DNA from 2 places in the Salinivibrio sp. YCSC6 genome. Region 1 is predicted to be linked to the other one. Evidence: predicted binding sites of a transcription regulator. Region 1 holds the regulator's gene; the other holds the start of a gene.
The links. The regulator MetJ, encoded in region 1, represses methionine synthesis genes. The targets are predictions, from matches to a motif close to TTAGACNTNTANANGTCTAA.
Positions count from the first base shown of each region.

Region 2: the regulator MetJ is predicted to act here: its motif matches at 4,445-4,464, upstream of metK (methionine adenosyltransferase).

Region 1 covers NZ_CP039516.1:2,684,247-2,693,763, forward strand. The annotation lists gene E8E00_RS12500 (bifunctional aspartate kinase/homoserine dehydrogenase II) at 1-2,038, opposite strand, end outside; gene metB (cystathionine gamma-synthase) at 2,108-3,265, opposite strand; gene metJ (met regulon transcriptional regulator MetJ) at 3,438-3,755, shown strand; gene E8E00_RS12515 (malic enzyme-like NAD(P)-binding protein) at 3,870-5,123, opposite strand; gene rpmE (50S ribosomal protein L31) at 5,376-5,591, opposite strand; gene priA (primosomal protein N') at 5,810-8,008, shown strand; gene cytR (DNA-binding transcriptional regulator CytR) at 8,155-9,192, shown strand; gene E8E00_RS12535 (SPOR domain-containing protein) at 9,264-9,517, shown strand, end outside.
Region 2 covers NZ_CP039516.1:401,734-411,250, forward strand. The annotation lists gene ruvX (Holliday junction resolvase RuvX) at 1-108, opposite strand, end outside; gene E8E00_RS01805 (YqgE/AlgH family protein) at 105-671, opposite strand; gene gshB (glutathione synthase) at 763-1,707, opposite strand; gene rsmE (16S rRNA (uracil(1498)-N(3))-methyltransferase) at 1,729-2,460, opposite strand; gene E8E00_RS01815 (SprT family zinc-dependent metalloprotease) at 2,575-3,078, opposite strand; gene metK (methionine adenosyltransferase) at 3,219-4,373, opposite strand; gene E8E00_RS01825 (LysR family transcriptional regulator) at 4,549-5,487, opposite strand; gene E8E00_RS01830 (ligand-gated channel protein) at 5,659-7,614, shown strand; gene epd (erythrose-4-phosphate dehydrogenase) at 7,813-8,829, shown strand; gene E8E00_RS01840 (phosphoglycerate kinase) at 8,895-9,517, shown strand, end outside.

The sequences.
Region 1 (9,517 bases):
CCAGCTTGCGCACCACATCCGCGCCGGAGAGATCTTCACGCGGATCAGGCTCGGTTAACCCTTGCTGCCAAGCTTGCTCAAGCAGCACACTAAACGGAACCTCGCCGCTAAATTGTAAAAATAGCCACGAGAGTGTGCCGGAGAAAATGCCGGATAAAGCTAGGATCTGATCGCCACTTTCCTGTAAATCTTGTACCGCGTAGTTAATGGGTAATCCCGCCCCGACGGTCGCGTTGTAGAGCCAATGCCGTCCAGTTTTGGCAAAGGCCTGCTGAATAGCATGATATTGCTCTGCCGGTGCCGCCCCCGCTTCTTTATTCGCCGAAATCAAATGAAAGCCATGTTCGGCAAGGCGCGGATACAAGTATGCGAGTGATGCACTGGCAGTGACATCCAGCACAATCACATCGTCATAGGGATGATTGAGCAGGCGGGTAAGCCACTCGTCATCAAAATACGGCTCGCTTTTGTCATCGAATCCGTCTAACACACGGCTAGGATCGATACCGGCAAAATCCAGCCATTGGTTGCGACTATCCACCACAGAGATCAATGAGACCCCTTTACCATGGCGCTTCTCCAACGCTGTTTTTTGCTCGGCAAAGAGGCTGAGCCAGCGGGTACCAATGTTACCTTTTCCCACTAACACCAAACCGATGCGGCGCTGAGCCTGAAACAGCGCATCGTGCATCCCCGCCACCAAGGCTTGGGTCTGCATTTGACGCAAAATCGCAACTAAGCTAAGCCCAGACGCCGACTCACTCATAAACTCGACAGGGTGTGCTTTCAGCTGTTGGTAAAAGCCGTGGCAATGGACGGGGTTATTGACCACACCGGCCCCCACTGCCGCCACCATGCTAAAGCCCTCACGCAAACGCAATTCCGCAGACAGGCCCGCATCCTGAATCTGTGCCATCACGGTATCGATCACTTCTGCACTGAATGCCAATTGAATGCGATGCTGGTCATCACGGTAATCGACAGCCAGAGGTTGCAGCTTGAGCTGAGTCAGAGTGCGGCTTAGCTCCTGCTTAAACGCCTGAAAGTCGAGGCCGCGTGCGACATCAAACTGCAACAGACAGACATCATCTAGCGCCGTAATGATCTTTGCACCACGCCCAGAGGCGAGCACACGTTCGATACGGGTTGAGCCACTGTCAGGTGCATGCGTACAGCGTAAGGTAAGATCGGTGGCACTCTGCGCCACCGGCTGTAAGGTGCGGCTATGGAGCACAGGGGCAGCAAGACGTGCCAGCTCAGCCGCCTCATCCAATCGAATCAAAGGTAACAAACAGGCATTATCGACATGACGCGGGTCAGCACTGTACACTCCAGCCACGTCACTCCAAATCGTCACCCGACTCACCCCGGCCAAGGCACCTAAAATGGTTGCCGAGTAGTCGGAGCCATTGCGGCCAAGCAGCACGGTTTCTCCCGCTTGGTTTTGTGCCATAAAGCCCGTGATCACCACTTGGGTGTGGGCATATTGGGATAACTGGTTGTTCAGCAATGGCCAAGACGCTCCCCGATCAACTTCTGGCTGCGCTGCTCGCTCTGCACGTAGACACAGACGTGAGTCCAACATTACAGCGGGTTGCTGGTGCTGGCTAAGCAAGCTCGCCAGTAAGCGGGCCGACCATACCTCGCCAAACCCTTGAATACGCGCCTTATCTGCGTCAGTCAGCGAGCCCTCTCCCAAGGTCGCAATCGTGGCGATGTCAGCATACAAGGCATCGACAAGGCGCTGCTTGTCTTCACCATCAATAAGATTTTCAATTAAATCTTGCTGAAAGCCGCGCAAGGTCTGTAGCGTTTCATGGGCGAGGCGACCGTCTTTGTTGAGCTGAGCCAGATAAGCAATTAATTGGTTGGTGGTTTTGCCTGCCGCGGAGACCACAATCAAATCTTGGCGGCCCGCGTGGGCGGTCAATACATCGACAACCCGACGATAGCAGGCGGGCGACGCTAAGCTGCTGCCGCCAAATTTATGAAGTTGTCGTTGTGCTTCAGGGGACGTCTCCGTCGATTGCGCATGCATGACAAGGTCTCTCTTTGTCTAACCAAATATCAGGGTAAAGCAAGGAACAGCGCCGTAACGTTGTTCAGGTTACGCGGCCAATGCCGCAAAAGCGTTGGCCAAATCAGCGATGAGATCATCCGCATCTTCCAATCCGATTGAAAAGCGCAGCAAGGTCGGTGCGATACCCGCTTCCGCTTGCGCCGCATCACTCATCGCCCGATGTGTCATGGAGCCTGGGTGTGTGACCAAGCTTTCTACACCGCCTAACGACTCTGCTAAAGCAAATAGCGAAAGGCCTGCGATAAAACGCGCCACCCCGTCACTGTCGGTATCCAATTCCAAGCTCAGCATACTACCAAAGCCTGATTGCTGACGGGCAGCAATTTCGTGACCCGGATGGGTCGTGAGTCCCGGATAATAGAGTTGGCGCACAGCAGGAACCGTTTGCAAATAGGCGAGTACCGCTTGCGTGTTTTGCTGGTGTTGTTTAACCCGTGCGCCTAAGGTACGCAACCCTCGCAATGTCATATAACTGTCAAACGCGTTGCCCGTGGCTCCTATACAGTTGCCCCACCACGCTAAGGTTTCGGCAAGTTCACTGGTTGCTGCAATAACCGCGCCACCGACAATATCAGAATGCCCATTAATAAATTTGGTGGTCGAATGCACCACCATGTCGGCCCCTAGCGCAAGTGGTTGCTGTAAAGCAGGAGATAAAAAAGTGTTGTCGACCACCACCCAAGCGCCGACTTGATGCGCTTGTTGGCAAATATCGGCAATATCGACCACGCGCAGCAGGGGGTTAGATGGAGTTTCCACCAGCACCAACGTCGGTGATTCTGCCAAGGCGCTCGCCAAGGCGTCTGGATCGGATTGGTCGACAAATTTAACCTGCCAAATTCCCTGCTTGGCTCGGGACTCAAGCAAGCGATACGTGCCACCATAACAGTCATGCGGGGCCACAATTTTGTCACCCGCATTCAATAGCGATAACACCAAATTAATCGCGGACATCCCGCAGTTGGTTACCACGGCCCCCGCGCCCCCTTCTAAGTCAGTCAATGCTTGCTCTAGCTGGGCGCGGGTCGGATTCCCTCCGCGTGCATAGTCATAGGTGGGCACATCCCCCAACGCGGGAAAGCGATAATTGGTCGAGAGATATAAAGGGGGAACCACCGCATGATGTTGCGTGTCGGTGCCAATGCCAGTTCTTACAGCGATGGTGTCAGTTTTTTTTCGGGTCATGGTTCATCCTTGCGATGTGGTGCGCGAGCCAGCGTTGTTATCCTCACCTTACCCTGCACTTTTTGAGACGTCAACACTTCTAGACGTCTATACAGCTTTGCATGTGGCGGTTAATATAGCTAGAATCTCCGCAGCATCATTCTGGGTATTCAATAATCAAGATAGGTGAGACATGGCGCAGTGGAACGGCGATTACATTAATCCGTATGCCGAGCATGGTAAGAAAAAGGAGCAGGTGAAAAAAATCACCGTTTCTATCCCACTTAAAGTTTTAAAAATTCTCACTGACGAGCGGACACGCCGTCAGGTTAATAACCTGCGTCACGCGACCAACAGTGAGCTGCTGTGTGAAGCATTTTTGCATGCTTATACCGGCCAGCCATTGCCAACCGATGACGATATTCGCAAAGACAAGCCTGACAGCATTCCTGCTGAAGCGCGTCAGATCATGAAAGAACTAGGTATCGAGTTCGACGATAGCGAATACTAAAAAAACCCGCCGATTGGCGGGTTTTTTGTCATCATCGGTGCTCGGCACAACCTTTTCAGGTTTTATGAGAGCACGTTTTTCCTAACGCTCACGCATTATGCCTTGTCGAGCATGTTACGCCTTGTCGAGCATATAGTTGTCTGGCATCTCGATACGGGCGACGCCAGTTTCAACCGCTGCAAGTGCCACCGCGCGAGCCACGCGTGGCAATAAGCGTGCATCCATTGGCTTAGGAATAATGTAATCCGGGCCAAAATGCAGCGCATCAACACCTGCCGCGTCCAATACCGATTGTGGGACAGGCTCTTTCGCCAAACCACGGATCGCCTCAACGGCCGCCAGTTTCATTGCATCATTAATTTCACTGGCACGCACATCCAACGCTCCACGAAAAATAAACGGGAAGCAGAGTACGTTGTTGACTTGGTTTGGATAATCCGAGCGCCCTGTTCCCATGATCAAATCATCACGGACTTGATGCGCGACCTCTGGATTAATTTCAGGGTCTGGGTTCGAGCAAGCAAAAACAACCGGCTTATCGGCCATCAGTTTTAGTGCCTCTGGCGAGAGCAAGTCTGGCCCTGACACACCCACAAACAAATCAGCGCCCTCAATCACATCTTCGAGGGTACGTTTGTCGGTATTGTTGGCAAACAATTGCTTGTACTTATTGATGTCGTCACGACGGGTGTGGATCACGCCTTTGCGATCCAGCATGTAGATTTTTTCGCGTTGCGCGCCACATTTGATCAATAGCTCCATGCAGGCAACAGCCGCTGCACCAGCACCAAGGCACACAATGGTGGCTTCACGAATATCTTTGCCTTGCAGCTCAAGAGCATTCAGCATACCCGCCGCGGTAACAATCGCGGTACCGTGCTGATCATCGTGAAAAACAGGTACTTCACAACGTTCAATCAGCTGTTTTTCAATTTCAAAGCAATCCGGCGCTTTGATGTCTTCAAGGTTAATGCCCCCAAAGGTATCCGCGATGTTCGCAACGGTATCCACGAATTCATCGATAGTACGGTGTTTGACTTCAATGTCGATCGAGTCCAAGCCAGCAAAACGCTTGAACAATAAAGCTTTACCTTCCATGACGGGCTTTGAGGCCATTGGCCCTAAGTTACCCAATCCCAAAATGGCGGTACCGTTTGAGATCACCGCAACCATGTTGCCCTTTGCGGTGTATTGATACACAGCGTCTGGGTTTTGAGCGATTTCACGGACCGGCTCTGCAACGCCTGGGCTGTATGCCAACGCCAGATCCGCCGCCGAGTCAGCAGGCTTGCTCAATTCAACAGAGATTTTTCCGGGAGTAGGGTATGCATGATAATCCAGCGCTTGCTGGCGTTTATCGTCCGACATGTAGTGTTCCTAGTTATTATCGTGAAGGGATGCACCAATATCAGCTGGGAAGGCTGCTGATATCAGCAACGCTATACTCAAACCACAGGGTAGATTCGAGCAAGATAAACGATGTTAACGCAGTGGCTAAAGGTCCACCAGTCTAAAACGGCCCCGAACGTTAACCTCCGACCTCTAGACGTTAAAAAGGTGACGACGGGATCAAAAAAGGGGCGCTTTCGCACCCCTTTTTCGCATTCGGCTGTTAGCGGCTTATTTTTTGCTGCTAAGGGCACCGAAACGCTTCTTAAAGCGGTCAACACGACCACCGGTGTCAACGATACGTTGCTTACCAGTGTAGAATGGGTGACATTTGTCACACACGTCTAGGTTGATGTCTTTACCAAGAGTGGTGTTGAACGCGAATTCGTTACCGCAAGAACACTTAGCAGTGACAGCTTTGTACTCTGGATGGATACCAGCTTTCATAGGGATAACCTCATAGTGAAGGCCGTGTCGCTCTCCCGATCCTAAGCCGGGCACCACACGTCGTTAACAAACATTTTCTAAGGCGCGCAATTCTAATCAAGCGACCTCGATTTCGCAACTTTTTTGTGCAGTCGCCCATCACCTTGTATCCAACAACAAGGCTTTGCCTACCTGGGTCAAGCCGTTACACTGAGCGTCTTGTTAGCCGATAAGATGTTGTGATGGAACAGTTTGCACAAGTGGCCTTACCGGTCCCGCTGGCGAAAACTTTTGATTACCGGATTACCGAACACGTCCCTGTGGTGGGAGCACGTGTGAAGGTGCCTTTTGGTCGCCAGCATAAGGTCGGCATTGTCACTGCCATCACCACCACACCTAGTGTTGCCGCCCATCAAGTCAAGGCGATCACTGAGGTATTGGATGACGCGCCACTTTGGACTCCTGCCGTCTATCACCTGTTGCAATGGGCAAGTCGCTTTTATCATCATCCACTTGGCGATGCGATGGGCGCCGTGATGCCGACGCTACTGCGCAAAGGTCGACCCGCAGCGCTCAAGCAGCAAAAATGGTGGCAATTGACCGAAGCCGGACAGAATCAACCGGTGACCGGGCTTACCCGCGCGCCAAAACAAGCGCGTGTGTTAACCCTGCTCACTCACGGCCCTACTCCGCATGCCGACCTCGTGGAGCAAGACATTACCCCCGCTGTGATTAATACCTTGGTGGACAAAGGCTGGATCGCGCCTTACACCCCACCGCTTGAAGGCAAAGCTTGGGCACGGCATTTTACCATCAGTGAAGACAAGCCCTCACTGAACCATGAACAAGCCATGGCCGTTGCCACCATCAACGCCAGCGATGGCTTTGCCTGTGTGCTTTTAGAAGGTATTACCGGCTCGGGCAAAACCGAAGTGTATTTAAACGTCTTAGAGCCGGTTTTAGCGCGTGGCGAGCAGGCGTTAATATTGGTGCCCGAAATTGGCCTCACCCCGCAGACCATCCGCCGATTCGAACGCCGCTTTAACGTCCCGGTTACCGTGATGCATTCGGGGCTCAATGATACGGAGCGACTCAGCGCGTGGCTGGCGGCTCGCGACAATCAAGCTGCAATTGTGATTGGAACACGCTCAGCACTTTTCACCCCAATGGCGAAGCTTGGCATCATCATTATTGATGAGGAGCACGATCCCTCATATAAGCAGCAAGACAGCTTTCGCTACCATGCACGCGATCTGGCGGTAATGCGCGGTCATGAAGAAAAGATACCTGTGGTGCTCGGTTCGGCAACACCGTCATTGGAAACGCTACACAATGCACAAACGGGAAAATACCAATACTTACGCTTAACCCAACGTCCGGGCAATGCAGTCACCGCCCGCCAAGGGGTGCTCGACATCAAAGGCCACCATCTTGAGGCGGGCTTATCGGCGCCCTTAATTGCCGAAATGCGTCAGCATCTTCAGCAGGGAAATCAGGTGATGTTGTTTTTAAACCGCCGTGGTTATGCGCCTGCAATGATGTGTCACGAATGTGGCTGGCTCGCCAGTTGTCAACGCTGTGATGCCTACTACACCCTCCACCAACAGCATCAAGAGTTACGCTGCCACCATTGCGGGCATCAAAAACGCGTGCCGCCCCAATGTGGGGATTGTGGTTCGACACAGCTGATCAGTGTGGGCGTGGGGACCGAGCAACTCGAAGCCCAGCTGGGCGAACTGTTTCCCGACTACAATACGGTCCGTATCGATCGCGACAATACCCGACGCAAAGGCAGCCTAGAGAGCTATCTCGCCGGCATCGAAAAAGGTGAGTATCAAATCCTACTCGGCACCCAAATGCTTGCGAAAGGTCATCACTTTCCCAATGTCACCTTAGTGGCGCTTGTCGATGTGGATGGCGCCTTGTTCAGTAATGACTTCCGTGCCCCAGAGCGTCTCGCGCAGTTGATGGTACAAGTCGCCGGGCGAGCTGGCCGCGCCAGCAAACCCGGTACGGTGATTTTGCAAACTCACCACCCTGAGCACAGTCTCATTCAAGCGCTGATCCACAAGGGTTATCAGGCGTTTGCTGACTCTGCATTGGCAGAACGTCGCCAAGCGTGGCTGCCCCCTTATACCTTCTTAAGCCTGTTTCGTGCCGAAGGGCATGAGGACAACAGCGTGCAGCAATTTTTACAGCAAGTCCGACAAACCTTGGCCGCCTCACCCATTCAACATGATGAGGTACACATTATGGGGCCGATGCCTGCGCCGATGGCGCGACGCGCAGGGCGTTATCGCTGGCAACTGCTGATCCAGGCACCGTCACGAAAAGTGATGCAACAATGGCTCACCGTTGCCTTGCCCGTCATCCAACAATTGCCCTTGTCACGCAAAGTTAGATGGTCATTAGATGTTGAGCCGCAAGACCTTTCTTAACATTCCCTTGCATTAAAGCGACGTAGATCACGATTTCTTTGCAATAAGTGTTAGCTTGTTCGTATTTATATGGGCCAAGCCTAGGTAGAATACCTTCGCAAACTGACGCATCCTAGACAGGTCAGAGGAGTGAATAACTTACTGATCTGACTAACTCAGACAACAAGAGGACTGTCATTATGGCGACAATGAAGGACGTTGCCCACATTGCCGGTGTATCTACTGCCACGGTCTCGCGCGCACTGATGAACCCTGAAAAGGTGTCTGCATCCACGCGTAAGAAGGTCGAACAGGCCGTGGTTGAAGCTGGCTACTCCCCCAATTCACTCGCGCGCAATCTTCGCCGCAATGAGTCTAAGACCATTGTCGCGATCATTCCGGATATCTGCGATCCCTACTTTAGTGAGATCATTCGCGGTATCGAAGAAGCGGCGATGGAACATGGCTACTTGGTCTTGCTTGGCGACAGCGCCCAGCAGCAAAACCGTGAAAACTCCTTTGTGAATTTAGTCTTTACCAAGCAAGCCGACGGCATGCTGCTCTTGGGCACGGATGTCCCATTTGATGTCAGCAAGCCAGAGCAAAAAAATCTTCCCCCCTTGGTGATGGCCTGTGAATATGCGCCAGAGCTCGAGTTGCCTACCGTGCATATCGATAACCTCACCGCGGCATTCGAGGCAGTCAACTACCTGACCCAAGTGGGGCATACCCGTATTGCCAACATTACCGGCGCAACCCATACGGCACTGACACAGTTCCGCACCCAAGGCTACCAGCAAGCACTGCGCCGAGCTGGGATCACGGTTAACCCCGCCTACAGTGTGACTGGGGATTTCAGTTTTGCATCTGGTGCTCGGGCCATGACAAGCCTGTTATCCCTGCCTGAGCCCCCCACCGCCGTATTCTGTCATTGTGATGTGATGGCAGTGGGTGCCATGCAGCAGGCAAAACGTTTGGGCATGCGTGTGCCGCAAGATATTTCTATTGTCGGCTTTGATGACATTCAATTCGCTGAGTACTGCGATCCACCGCTTACCACGGTATCACAGCCTCGCTATGACATTGGTCGTCAAGCAATGCTGATGTTACTCAGTATCTTACGCGGACGAGATGTGAACGCCGGCTCTCGCTTACTGGATGCCAAATTGGTGATCCGTGAGAGTGTCGCGCCCCCGTCTCGATAGTAAGACTAGTCAGCACGGGTTGAAGCCAGTAACATGAGCGCTTTACTGGCTTCTTGATTTGATTATTTGCTGTGGCAACTCGTGATTACGTCAAACGTGGCAAAGCGCCACGCAAAAAAAACTCCCGTCGCCAACCACCGGCTCGTAAAGGCTTCCCACTCAAATGGGCACTGCTTGCGATCGCGCTCGTGGGCGCGTTTGGCTATGGTTTATACCTTTTGAGCCAAACCGATACGCCGGCGCCAGCGCAACCTCAGCAACCCACTGCACCGGCAAAGCCGCAGCCGAAAAGCACCTTGCCTGAAAAGCCCAAAGAAAAATGGAG
Region 2 (9,517 bases), 670 kb from region 1:
GGCTTTTAATGCACATAGAGGGCGTGCAGTTCCCGTTAACGATTGACCGATCGCAACGCCAATACTTTTGACGCCATAATCAAACCCAAGCACGGTGTGTGAAGTCATGCGTGTCCTATTTCTGAAGATAAATTCGCCGCGTTGATCCCCAGTTGATCAAGGGCTTTTTGCCAACGCTCACTAAGGGGAGTGTCAAAAATCACTTTGGGATCGGCTTCCAAGGTTAACCAGCTGTTTTCGGCTAACTCCAGCTCAAGCTGCCCGGGCTCCCACCCGGCATAGCCGAGCGCGACAATAAATTGGTCGGGCTGCTCATCGGTCCCCAAAATAGACAGTATGTCTTTGGAAGTAGTGACCGCAAGATCATCAGACAGTGGGATGCTCGTGCCAAAGCTTCGATCTGCACGGTGGAGCACAAAGCCGCGATCTTCCGACACTGGGCCACCAAACAGTACGGGTTGCGCCAGGCTATCTTTGGCTTGTGAGAGCGGAAGCTGGCGCTCAACCTCGATTTGGTCGAGCATTTTGCCCACCGAGATATTGATAGGCTGATTGATCATCAATCCCATCGCGCCGTCATCGTTATGCTCACACACGTAAATCACACCATGTTGAAAACGGCTATCGGTCATGCTTGGCATTGCGACTAAAAAATGATTTTTCAGATTCATATCGCCGTTCTCCCGTTGAGGCGCGTACTTTGAGTATGCGCTAAAAAAACAAAGTTAGGTGAAAATAGGCGCATTATATGCGCCCACTGACTTACCCTTGGCAACGTGTTGCAATAGCATCCATCAGCAAATCACCAATCGAGATATCATACGCTGCATCAATTTCGCGGATGCAGGTGGGGCTGGTGACGTTGATTTCAGTCAGCTTGTCGCCAATGACATCAAGGCCGACAAAAATTAAGCCTTTCTCTTTAAGTGTTGGCGCAACCGCGCGCGCAATCCCCCAATCGGTAGGGGATAAGGGGCGGGCTTCACCACGTCCACCAGCGGCAAGGTTACCACGTGTTTCGCCATCGGCAGGAATACGCGCCAAGCAGTACGGCACCGGCTCACCATCGACCACTAAGATACGTTTATCGCCATTGCTGATATCAGGCACGAAAGTTTGCGCCATGCAAAAACGGCTGCCGTGCTCGGTCAGGGTTTCAATAATTACCGACAGGTTCGGATCGCCTTGTTTGACTCGAAAGATAGATGCGCCGCCCATGCCATCGAGCGGTTTTAAAATCACATCGCCATGTTCGGCTTGGAATGCTTTGATCTCGTCGGCACGACGGGTCACTAATGTGGTCGGAGTGTGTTCTGGGAACCAGGCGGTATACAGCTTTTCATTGCAATCGCGCAAGCTCTGCGGTTTGTTAACAATCAATACTCCCGCCTGCTCGGCACGCTCGAGCATATAGGTCGCGTAAATGTATTCGGTATCAAACGGAGGATCTTTACGCATCAGGATGGCATCAAACGCACTCAGTGGCTGTGTTTGAGTGTGGGTAATTTGATACCAATCGTTCGGATCGTCTTGTAGCGAGACTTGATGGGTTTTCGCGTACGGCGCACCTTGCAACATCGACATATCATCCATGTTGATATAATGCACTTCCCAACCGCGTTTTTGTGCTGCCAACATCATGGCAAACGTGGAATCTTTTTTTACATTGATGGCCGAGATCGGATCCATCACTACACCAATTTTCATCTTGATTCTCCTGTTCGCCAACTAACCCAAATCACCGAAACGAACCTGCAAAGCGGTAATGGCCGTCAGTGCGGCGGTTTCAGTCCGCAATACGCGGGGGCCGAGTAAAATTTCTTTAAAGTCACAATCGCGCGTCATAGCGATTTCTTCATCGGACAGTCCCCCTTCGGGGCCTATCAACAAGCGTAGCTTCGATGGACGTTCTGGCAGCGTATTAATGGAATACGGGGCGCGAGGATGTAGGTTGAGCTTCAGTCCGGCAAAGGCTTCTTGGCTCCACGCCTCCAACATCATCACAGGACGAACTTCTGGGACGCGATTACGGCCGCTTTGTTCGCAGGCGCCAATGGCGATCTTTTGCCATTGTTGGCGTTTTTTCTCGAGTCGTTCTGCATTGAGCTTCACGCCGCACCGCGCTGATATCAGCGGAGTGATCACATTGACGCCCAGTTCGACCGATTTTTGAATGGTGAACTCCATTTTCTCGCCGCGCGAGATCACTTGTCCAAGCTCGAGGTCAAGTGGCGATTCTACACTGTGATCGTCTCGTGCACTGATGGTCACGGACACCTGTTTTTTAGTGACATCGCTTAAAGTGGCGGGAAACTGAGCGCCACTGCCATCAAAAAGCAGCACGGCTTGGCCTGGCTGCATGCGCAATACGCGTCCAATGTGATTGGCTGCATCGTCGGTGAGCGTCACATCGCCTTGCGATGGCAAAGGGTCTGGGTGATAAATTCGAGGAATACGCATAATGCTTGAGTTCCGTGATCAATAAGTTGCCAGTGTAACACGCTGTTCTGTGACTGGGAGGCTTGTGTTGATATGGGGACAGACACGAAAAAAACCAAGACGAGAAAAACGCGACTAGAGTACGGCAGACACCGGCATCAGCGTTTGGTGACAGCGTTTACATCGGTAGCTCGCCTCACCGCGTTGCACTTTATTGTGGCGCCGTACGGTCAAGGCCACTTCCCCGCAGTGGCACGCATAGGCAAACGTTTTGCCTTTAACGGCGGTAATATCGAGTTGATGGGTGGTGTTGGCTGGTGCCTGAAACACGGTTTCCATCAAGGTACGCCATTGTGAGCCGTGAGGCTTAACGCGTCCATACAATGCGAAGGTGACGAGGTGACAGACTTCATGCGGGATCACTTCCTCAAAAAACACGTGAGGAGACTGTTGAAGCAGCACGGGATTAAAACGCAACCGCCATTGGCTGGGATGCGCCGTGCCGGCGGCACGTCCCCGCAGCGACAGGCTAGTGTCGGGATAAGTCAGTTGAATACCGAGCTGGTGGTTGGCGGTGTCAATGCACTCGCGTACCCGTTCAAAAACGGCATCAGCCAGTGGTTCAGAGACTGCGGGCATGGCAATCGTTACCTCACTCGAGTTAACGTCTTGGGGTCATGTAACATGCGTCATTTAACACGTATCACACCTGGGTGATTAAAAAAGGGAAGCCGCTGCTTCCCTTCCTTTCTTTGCGCACAATGAGCGTTAGCCCAAGATTAACCAAGTTTAGCAAATTCGCGCAATAGCTCGGCTTTGTCGGTTTTTTCCCAAGGGAAAATATCACGACCAAAGTGACCATACGCGGCGGTTTGCTTATAAATCGGTTGTAGCAGATCAAGCATTTCCTGCAGACCGTATGGGCGCAAGTCGAAGTTTTCACGCACCGCCTTGATGATGATTTCAGGGGCCACTTTTTCGGTACCGAAGGTTTCGACCATGATAGAAGTCGGCTCGGCGACACCAATCGCGTAAGACAATTGGATTTCACAGCGGTCCGCCAGACCGGCAGCGACAATGTTTTTCGCCACATAGCGTGCCGCATAGGCGGCTGAGCGGTCAACTTTCGATGGATCTTTACCGGAGAATGCACCACCACCGTGACGGGCTGCACCGCCGTAGGTATCGACGATAATTTTACGGCCAGTAAGACCACAGTCGCCCATTGGGCCACCAATTACGAAACGACCGGTTGGGTTGATGAAGTACTTGGTTTCTTTGGTCAGCCATTCGGCAGGAAGAACAGGCTTGATAATCTCTTCCATCACCGCTTCACGTAGGGTCTCGGTAGAGACGCTGTCGCAATGCTGAGTAGAAAGCACAACCGCATCGATGCCGACGATCTTGCCGTTGTCGTACGCAAAAGTGACCTGACTTTTGGCGTCTGGACGCAACCAATCTAGGGTGCCATCTTTACGCGCTTGCGCTTGGCGCTCGACCAAACGGTGCGAGTAAGTGATCGGGGCAGGCATAAGGACATTGGTTTCGTTGGTTGCGTAACCAAACATAATGCCTTGGTCGCCTGCGCCTTGATCTTTGGGATCGGCACGGTCAACACCTTGGTTAATATCTGGCGACTGCTTACCAATGGTGTTGAGCACCGCGCACGAGTTGGCATCAAAGCCCATGTCTGAGTGCACATAGCCAATGTCGCGAACCGTTTGGCGTGTCAGCTCTTCAATATCGACCCACGCTGAGGTGGTGATCTCGCCGCCGACCATTACCATGCCGGTTTTTACATAGGTTTCGCAGGCAACGCGCGCTTTTGGATCTTGCTCAAGAATTGCATCCAAAACGGCGTCTGAAATTTGGTCTGCGATTTTATCTGGATGGCCTTCAGAGACAGACTCTGAAGTAAACAGGTGCTTAGCCATGTGACACTCTCATTGTTTATCAAGAATACCGACGATACGAGGCGAAATCGATCGCCGATCATCTCAGATGTTTTAACTTCTAGACGTCTATTCTATTCGTAATTGTGACAAACGCAAGCAAGTTGATGCATAGCGCTATCTATCTAGGTATAGCAAACGATTGCGCAGACAGGCGTTATTCGACAGCTACAGGCATAACATCATCGGCCATCTGAGCATCTGTCCACGCTTTGGGAGCGCGAGTGATAAATCGCTCCACCAGTGTTTCTATGCGCAAAGGCAGTCGCCCCGAGGCGCTATATAATCGAATCGGTACCGCGGCCGACTGCCATTGTGGCAAACAGCGGATAATCTTGTCTGGATGATGCGTCTGATACCCTTCAGCATTCCATGTGGGTAGCAGGCCCACACCTTGTCCGTTGGCAATCGCATCGATTTGAATCGCAACCATATCGCAGTTAAACCGGCTGGGAAGCGCGCTCAAATGATAGGGAGCCTGATGGGAATGAAACAGTGTGAGTCCACGTCGGCGCAACGCAAACACATCCAGCCAAGCTTGATCATCTAATGCGGAGGGGTGTGAAAACGGACCATGTGCCTGAACATACGCGGGCGAGGCGTAAATGCCGTAGTGCCAGTGACCCAGTGTTTGGGTGCGACAATTGCTGGGGAGCATCACATCGTCGGCCCAGATAACAATGTCAGCCGCTTGGATACGCTGTGCACTCAGCTCACTGGTTAAGGTGATGGACACTTTGGGATGCTCGGTTAAAAAATGATTCAGTAAAGGACCAGCCCAGCCACGCATGAGCGCCGGATGGCAAATGACTTCAATCGGCCCTTTTAGCTCATTATTCAGACCGTGAATGGCTTCTTGGCTTTCCTCAGCCAGGGCCAAAATTTGCGAGCAATAGCGCGAAAAGGTTTCGCCGGCTTTAGTGAGTACCAACCGATTTCCCTGCCGTTGGGTTAACGCTTGGCCAAGGTCACTTTCTAATTGTGCCAGCCGCCGACTAATGGTCGATTTGGGCTGGTGGAGTGCGTCAGCCGCTGCGGTCAAGCTTTGATGGCGGCAAAGGGCATCGAACGCACGGATAGCGGCAAGGTCCTGCATACTTCCTTATCCTATTTTCCTTTTTTATCAGTAAGATGAAATAAATGCTTGCTTATTTCACGTTCTAAAACTGGAACAAGTTGTTCCAGTTTTAGGGCTGGGTTTCCTTACTCTAATATGAATAATTCTCACTAATCAAATGATAATTATTATCAAATAATGGAGTAAGATATGTCTAGTCGTCTTCGTCCCGTTGTGGTTGGGATGGTATTAGCGGGAATGCCTATAGCCTCACTTTTTGCCGCTGAGGCAGCCAACACGGAAACCATGGTGATCACCGCCTCTGGGTTTGAGCAGGTGACTGCCAAAGCACCTGCCAGTATTAGTGTGATCAGCCGAGATCAGTTAGAAGGGCGTTACTATCGTGATGTGACCGACGCATTAAAACGGGTACCGGGTGTGGTGGTGACTGGCGGTGGTGATACGACGGACATCAGTATTCGCGGCATGGCTTCAAAATATACCCTGATTTTGGTGGATGGCCGACGAACCTCAAGCCGTGAAACGCGCCCTAACAGTGACGGCCCGGGTATTGAGCAGGGGTGGCTGCCACCGCTGCAAGCGATTGAACGCATTGAGGTCATTCGTGGCCCTATGTCAACCCTGTATGGCTCGGATGCGATTGGGGGGGTTATCAATATTATTACGCGTCGTGGTGAACAAGATTGGCACGGTAACGTGCAGCTGAGCACCGTGATGCAAGAAAACCGCGCATCGGGCGATGAGCAAAGCGCGAACTTTTACCTATCAGGCATGTTAAGTGACAAGGTAGGATTGAAACTGACGGGTCAAAACACGCAGCGCCAAGAAGATGATATCCAGTACGGCTATGAAGATAAGTCATTACGCTCTTTATCCACCACCTTGACTTACGATCATAATGATTTGCACCGTTGGGAGCTTGACCTCGGCGTCAACGCACAAGATCGCCGTGGTCATGTCGGCCGCTCCGTACCGAGTGACGATAGCCTTTGTCGCGGCAGCTGTGAGAACAGCAATAATGAATATCGGCGTCAGTCGATAGCCGTCAGCCACAAAGGGAATTGGGACTGGGGATGGTCTGACAGCCATTTGCAATACGAGCAGAGTCGGAATAAAAGCCGCGAAATGACCATCGAAAATACCGAATTTAAAACCAGTTTAGTGCGTGATTTCGAGGCGCATACCCTGACGGTTGGTGGCTCTGTTGTCTATGCGAAGTTGGAAGATTTTACCTCCAACCAAGCGTCGACCAAGACCAGTATCGATAATACGCAATCAGCGATTTTTGTTGAGGACGAATGGCGCGTCTTGGAGCCGTTGAGTGTGACTTTAGGGCTTCGTGTGGATCACGATGAAAACTACGATTACCACGCCAGTCCTCGCCTGTATGGGGTTTATCAAGTTACTGATAACTGGATACTAAAAGGTGGGGTGGCGACAGGCTTTAAGTCTCCGCAGCTTCGCGAAATTACGCCTAACTGGGCCCAGGTGAGCCGTGGCGGTAATATCTACGGTAACCCCGACCTTGACCCTGAAACATCCGTGAATACCGAGCTGAGCCTCAACTATCAAGGGGATAACGGCATCACGGGGTCGATTGGTGTGTTCCACAATGACTTTAAAGACAAGATCACCCGTGTGACGTGCCCCGATACCGTATGTACTGCGGGACCAAACAAATGGGGCTCGGATCCAACTTATCGTGTCAATGTGGATGAAGCGGTTACCCAAGGGGTGGAAGCGAGTATTTTCGTGCCCATCGGTGATACGGTGGATGTAAGTGCCAGCTACACCTATACCGACTCGGAACAAAAAACCGGTGAATATAAAGGGCAGCCACTTAACCAGATCCCGACATCGCTAGCGCATGGTGAAGTGAATTGGCAAGCGACCGAAAAACTCAACCCATGGGCGAGCGTGACTTACCGTGGTAAAGAAATGGATCCGGTAACGGGCCCATCATCGCGCAGCAATATCGAACCTGCGTATACCATGGTGGATGCTGGGGCGAACTACCAACTGACCGATGCCATTGAGTTGCAAGGGGCGATATACAATCTGCTGGATAAATCGCTGGACTATGACGACTACGGTTATATCAGCGATGAGCGTCGCTACTGGGTAGGGATGAATATCCACTTCTAAGGAAGCTCCGACCTGTCTGTCTCTTTTATCCGGGATAGAGACAGCGATAACACTGCCGCGCCCGTTTTGGCCTGTTGCCAAACGGGCGTTTTTGGATGGGATAGAGTGATCAGGCACGTGATTGGCCTCACATAAGACGTGCGTCTTTTACGTGCTTGAGATACACTGGGCGGCGTTGTCAAACGAGCACCGATGGACATGACACTAAGAGTCGCAATTAATGGATTTGGTCGCATAGGTCGCAGTGTATTGCGCGCCTTGTATGAAAGCGGCAAACAGGATCGCATCCAAGTGGTGGCGATCAATGAACTCGCGGAACCAGAAGCGATGGCCCACCTGCTGCAGTATGACTCCAGCCATGGGCGTTTCGGGTGGCCGGTGTCTTTCAATCAAGAACATCTGTTCGTTGCTACTGACAGCATTCGTCTTCTTCACTTATCCGAACTCCACCTTTTGCCTTGGCGCGACCTTGATGTCGATATTGTGCTCGACTGTACCGGTACATTCGGCACGCGCGCCGATGGTGAGGCTCACATTGCCGCGGGGGCGAAAAAAGTACTGTTTTCCCATCCCGCCAGCCAAGATGTCGATCGTACGGTTATTTTTGGTGTGAATCACGAAGCACTAACCAGCGATGATCGTATCGTCTCAAACGGTTCTTGTACCACCAACTGCATTGTGCCTGTGATTAAAGCGCTGGATGAGCACTTTGGCATTGAGTCAGGCACTATTACCACGATTCACTCGTCGATGAATGATCAACAAGTGATCGATGCCTACCATACCGATCTGCGTCGCACACGTGCGGCAAGTCAGTCTATTATTCCGGTAGACACCAAATTACATGTCGGGATTGGTAGGATTTTTCCGAAATTTTCTGACAAGTTTGAGGCGATCTCGGTCCGAGTACCGACGATAAACGTGACAGCGATGGATTTAAGTGTCACTGTACGTACTAAAGTGAAAGTTAATGACGTAAATCAAGCTCTGCAAACCGCATCTCGATGTACATTAGACGGTATCCTGGATTATACCGAAGCGCCCTTGGTGTCGATTGACTTCAACCATGACTCACACAGCGCCATTGTCGATGGGTCACAAACGCGGGTGAGTAACCATCAGCTGATTAAAACGCTGGTTTGGTGTGACAACGAGTGGGGTTTTGCCAACCGAATGTTGGATACCACCCTTGCCATGGCAGCGACAACGCAGTAGCCAGCAAGTGGGGGTATCGCCCTGATTAAGTCAGTTTCAATTTGCAACCTTATAGAGAGGACCTTATGTCTGTAATTAAGATGACCGACTTGGATCTTGCCGGAAAGCGTGTCTTTATCCGTGCAGACCTCAACGTGCCAGTGAAAGATGGCAAAGTCACATCTGACGCGCGTATTTTGGCGTCACTACCAACCATCAAGCACTGCCTGGCGGCAGGTGCGAAAGTGATGGTGACCTCTCACCTTGGCCGTCCTGAAGAAGGCCAGCCTGAAGACAAATTCTCGCTACAGCCTGTTGTGAACTACCTTGACGATGCATTGGATTGCAAGGTTAGCTTGGCCAAAGACTACCTGAATGGTCTTGAGCTTAATGCCGGTGAGCTGGTGGTTCTGGAAAACGTACGCTTTAACAAAGGCGAGAAAAAGAACGACGAAGCTTTATCAAAACAATACGCTGCTTTGTGTGATGTGTTTGTGATGGACGCATTTGGTACTGCACACCGTGCGCAAGCTTCGACTCACGGCGTGGGTATGCATGCACCGATTGCCTGTGCAGGTCCACTACTGGCGAACGAGCTAGACGCACTGGGTAAAGCGATGGACAACCCTGCGCGCCCAATGGTGGCGATTGTGGGTGGTTCAAAAGTATCGACCAAATTGACTGTGCTGAAATCTCTGTCAACCGTGGC